DNA from 2 places in the Streptomyces sp. SM18 genome. Region 2 is predicted to be linked to the other one. Evidence: riboswitches for the same ligand, from Rfam matches in the RefSeq annotation. Region 2 holds a riboswitch; the other holds the start of a gene.
What was found. A riboswitch is a leader RNA that binds a small molecule or an ion and turns the genes downstream of it on or off. The one in region 2 is predicted to bind cobalamin.
Positions count from the first base shown of each region.

Region 1: it holds a riboswitch for cobalamin, as region 2 does, so the genes downstream of both, B9S64_RS32775 (CoA-acylating methylmalonate-semialdehyde dehydrogenase) here and B9S64_RS08635 (prenyltransferase/squalene oxidase repeat-containing protein) in region 2, are expected to answer to the same signal.

Region 1 covers NZ_CP029342.1:7,409,678-7,412,062, forward strand. Annotated here, with positions in the region: gene cobF (precorrin-6A synthase (deacetylating)) at 1-692, shown strand, start outside; cobalamin riboswitch at 783-964, shown strand; gene B9S64_RS32775 (CoA-acylating methylmalonate-semialdehyde dehydrogenase) at 1,146-2,385, shown strand, end outside.
Region 2 covers NZ_CP029342.1:1,942,580-1,944,964, reverse strand. Annotated here, with positions in the region: gene B9S64_RS08640 (SCO2322 family protein) at 1-144, opposite strand, end outside; gene B9S64_RS08635 (prenyltransferase/squalene oxidase repeat-containing protein) at 141-1,388, opposite strand; cobalamin riboswitch at 1,497-1,619, opposite strand; gene B9S64_RS08630 (hypothetical protein) at 1,816-2,310, shown strand; gene B9S64_RS08625 (hypothetical protein) at 2,361-2,385, shown strand, end outside.

The sequences.
Region 1 (2,385 bases), 5.5 Mb from region 2:
TCACGGACCTGCGGCTCCGCATGCTGGACGAGCACGCGCGGATGCCCTACCGCGTCGTGGAGACCGACGACCCGAGCCGGGACAGGCGCCCGATGGGGCGCGGTGACTACACCCTGGCCGTCGACGACTGGCGTACCCGTCGCGCGGACCTCTTCGAGGCCATGCTGCGTGACGAGATGACGGCCGAGGAGACCGGTGCCTTCCTCGTGTGGGGCGACCCGTCCCTGTACGACAGCACGCTCGGCATCCTGGCCGACATCGAGGCGCGTGGCACCGTCTCGCCGGACGTCGAGGTCGTTCCCGGCATCAGCAGCGTCTCCTCGCTCGCCGCCCGGCACCGCATCCCCCTCAACCAGGTCGGCCGGCCGGTGCACATCACTCCCGCCCGGCGGCTCTTCGACGTCGGCCAGAACGACGACGGCGACATCGTCGTCATGCTCGACGCACACGAGTCGTTCTCCCGGATCGAGGGGGAGGGCGTCTGGATCTACTGGGGGGCGTACCTCGGTACGCCCGACGAACTGCTGGTCGCGGGACCGCTGCGGGACGTGGCGGACCGGATCAGGCGGTTGCGGGCCGAGGCGCGGAGCCGGCACGGCTGGATCATGGACACGTACCTGCTGCGGCTCGCGGACGCGGGGACCGGACCGACGGCACCGGTGACACCCGGGGAGCCGGGCGGCGACGCGTAGGACAAGCTCCGGCACCTGCCGCGGTACGGCCCCGTCCGGCTGACCTGACGGACCCTGACACGGGTGCTGGATTTACTAGGACGTCCAACTATAGAGTGGCGGGTACAAGGCCCGCGGTGCAGGGAAGCCGGTGTGATTCCGGCACGGTCCCGCCACTGTGACCGGGGAGTACGCCGTCGAGCAGGACGCCACTGACGAGCAGGATGTCGGGAAGGCGGACGGCGCACGCTGATCCGGGAGTCAGGATACCGGCCGCGGGACGTTCCGTGTTGTCCACGAGGATGGAGCTGACACGCATGGCACAGGTGTGTACCCACGACCCTGGTGAGCCCGCCGTCTGACGGGACTTCGGCCCTATGCGATCTCGCGCCCCCCGGCGCCCGTACGCCACCCGCGTACGTGTGCGGGCTCGGCGCGCCGTCCCCGGATCCCTCCTGACGAGAGCAGGCAGTCATGGTCCGCGAGCAGGAACGCGCCTCCGTGCGCGAGTTGACCCACTTCATCGGCGGCAAGCACACCCCGGGAACCTCGGGGGCCCACGGCGAGGTGTACGACCCGAACACCGGCGAGATCCAGGCCCTCGTGCCCCTCGCCGACCGCACCGAGACGGAGGCGGCCGTCGCCGACGCCGTCCGCGCCCAACGCGAGTGGGGCGGGTGGAACCCGCAGCGGCGCGCCCGCGTCCTGACGCGGTTCCTCCAGCTCGTCGAGGGCGAGAAGGACGCGCTGGCCCGGCTGCTGTCTGCCGAGCACGGCAAGACGGTCGCCGACGCACACGGTGACATCCAGCGTGGTCTGGAGGTGGTCGAGTTCGCGGCGGGGATCCCGCACCTGCTCAAGGGCGAGTTCACCGACAACGCCGGCACCGGCATCGACGTCCACTCGCTTCGCGCCCCGCTCGGCGTGGTCGCCGGCATCACCCCGTTCAACTTCCCGGCGATGATCCCCCTGTGGAAGGCCGCACCCGCACTCGCCTGCGGCAACGCCTTCATCCTCAAGCCGTCCGAGCGCGACCCGTCGGTTCCGCTGCGGCTCGCCGAACTCTTCCTGGAGGCGGGCCTGCCGCCCGGCGTCCTGAACGTGGTCAACGGGGCCCGCGAGGCCGTCGACACCCTCCTGGAAGACCCGCGGGTGGCGGCCCTCGGCTTCGTCGGCTCGACACCGGTCGCGGCGCACGTCTACGCCACGGCCGCCGCCCACGGCAAGCGCGCCCAGTGCTTCGGCGGGGCGAAGAACCACATGATCGTGATGCCGGACGCCGACCTGGACCAGGCGGTGGACGCCCTGATCGGCGCCGGGTACGGCTCGGCCGGCGAGCGCTGCATGGCGATCTCCGTCGCGGTCCCGGTCGGCGAGGACACCGCCGACGCCCTCGTGGCCCGGCTCAAGGAGCGCATCGGCACCCTGCGGATCGGGCGCGGCGACGACCCCGACGCCGACTTCGGCCCCCTGATCGGCCCGGACGCCGTCGACCGGGTCCGCTCCTACGTCGGCCTCGGAGTCGAAGAGGGCGCCGAACTCGTCGTGGACGGGAGGGACTTCGTCCTGCCGGGTCATGAGAACGGGTTCTTCGCCGGAGCCTCCCTCTTCGACCGGGTGACCCCTTCCATGCGGATCTACCAGGAGGAGATCTTCGGCCCGGTGCTCTCCGTCGTACGCGCCGCCGACTACGAGGAGGCCCTGCGCCTGCCCA
Region 2 (2,385 bases):
GGCGTACGTCCAGGTGGTGCCGGTGTCGCCCTCCCAGAAGGACCAGTAGCGGTATCCGGCCGCCTGCGCGTTCCCGGCGCCGAGCACGGTCAGGGCCGCGGCGACCAGGAGGAGCAGCACGGCCGTGCCGCGCGGGTGCCTCACAGCTGCTGGTTCTTCCGGCGTCCGCTCAGCAGGAAGCCGATGCCCGCCCCGAAGGCGAGTCCGATGCCGACGAGCCACCAGACGCCGAGTCCGCCGTCGCCGCTGCTGGTGTTCTTCGGCGTGGAGTCGGTCGCGGTCGGGGACGGCACGGCGGTGGCGGCGGGCGCGGGGCCCGTCGCGTTGAGCTGCCGTACGAGGTCCACGCCGCCGAAGTCACGGGCGTCGGTGCCGGTCGCGTGGGCGGCGAGCACCAGTTGGGCGGTGGCGGCCGGGCCGCCCTCCTTCGCCCAGCCCTGGGCGTTCTTCTCCAGGTAGGCGACCGCCTTCGCCGCCTTGTCCTTGTGGCCGGACGCGGCCAGCGCGACGACCGCGTCGGCGGTGTTGCCGAAGTCGGGCTGTGGGTCGGAGTCCTCGGCGCCGGGCATCGGCGGGGTGTCCAGGTGGCCCGACCCGGCGAGCGCTCCGGCCAGGTAGAAGGCGCCGTTCTGCGCGGACTGCTCGGGGGTGAGGCCGGTGCCCTTGTGGCAGACGGGGTCCTTGACGGCGTTGGAGTTGCCCGTCGCCATGCCCTTGCCCATCGCGCCGAGCACCGCGGCGGCGGTGGCGTCCGCGTTGGCGGTGAGCGTGCCGTCCTTGTCCGGCTGGTAGGCGAACGCCCCGCCGTCCTCGCCGCCGCACGGCAGGGCGAACGACTGGAGCGCCGTGTACGGCGTCTTGCCGTCGGCGGTGGTGAGGTCGGCCAGCGGCACCCCGGCCCTGGCCAGGGCACCGATCACCACGGCGGTGGAGTTGGCGTCGCTGGGGCTGCCGGGGTTGTAGCCCCAGCCGCCGTCCTCGTTCTGGACGGACTTCAGCCAGCTGACCCCGTTGTCCACGGCCGGGCGGTTGGTGCCCAGCTCCATCAGCGCCTGGATCGCGGCCCCGGTGGCGTTGGTGTCGGCCAGCGTCTCGGCGTCGCAGGGGCGGGAGGCGTCCCGGTAGGCGGCGAAGGCGCCGCTGTCGCACTGTTGGCCCACGAGCCAGTTCACCGACTCGGTGGCGGGGGTGACCAGCTCGATCCGCTGGGCCAGGAAGGCCATCGACTGGCGCCACACGCCGTCGTAGGTCGGGTCCTTGGTGCCGTACAGGCCTGCGGGCAGGTCGGTGGACGGGGAGGGGGACGGGGCGGCGACCGCGGTGGGGGCGGTGGCCGCACCGAGCACGGCGGTGATCGCGAGCGCTGCCGCGCGGCGGCGTACGGTCATGGCTTGGGTGGGCCTCTCCTGCGAGGGCCGGGCACGGGCGCACGGATGGCGCCGGGCTCCGGCCCCGTGTACCTCGACGGTGCCGCCCACCGGGGTTCCGGTGGCACGAGCCGGTCACGCTGACGTGCGGGGCATTCCGACTGGCCACCCGGCGGGGGGAGGACACGGCTGCGGGTCAGTGCCGGATTCGCACCGGCTTCCCCCCGTACGGGCATGAGGACGACCCGCTCACTCTACCGGGGGCGGTGTGAGCGCGGGCCGGCCCCCTGCCGCCGTACCCGGCGGTCCGTGGCGGCGAACCATGGGTGGGGGCTTCACAGCAGGTCAGGGCACATGCGACACTCCGGCGGAAATCACACGGGCGGTGCCCGTGGAGCGGGTCGAGACCGGGCGGGAAGCACCTGTGCGCAGAGGAAGAACGGCGGCCGTGACCGTCGCCGTGAGTGGGTTCATGAGCGTGGCCTCCGGCTGCGGGCTCCTCGGGCAGGAGGCGGGCGCGGCGAAACCCTCGCGGGTGCCGCCCGCCCCGTTCACCGGGGAGACGGTGGCCGGGGAGATATCCGCCTACACCACGGCGGCCGGGCTCCCGGAGGGTGACACGTCCCTGGACGGTCTGCCGGAGGGCGGCTGGCGGGCGTGCGTCGTGCCCTGGTCCGGGCAGGTGCCCGAGGACGTGGCAGCCGCCGGTTTCGAGGGCACGGAGGAGCGGCTGCGCTCGCACGACTGGGAGATCGTCTCCAGCCACGCCGAGGGGGAGGCGGTCTTCCGCACCTTCGCCAAGCGGGGCTGGAAGCTCTACGCCCGCTCCTGGGCGCTGCTGGGACCCGACCGTACGCGGAGCGTCACGTTCACCGGCGTCGAGGACGGCTGCGAGGTGCCCGGCGAGGTGCGGGACGAGTACACCGACCCGGCCGCGCCGTGAGGGGGCCGCTCCGCCGGAACCGTGGGCGGGGAGAGCGCGTCGTGGGAGGTATGGACCAGCCGAACCAGGGCTCCG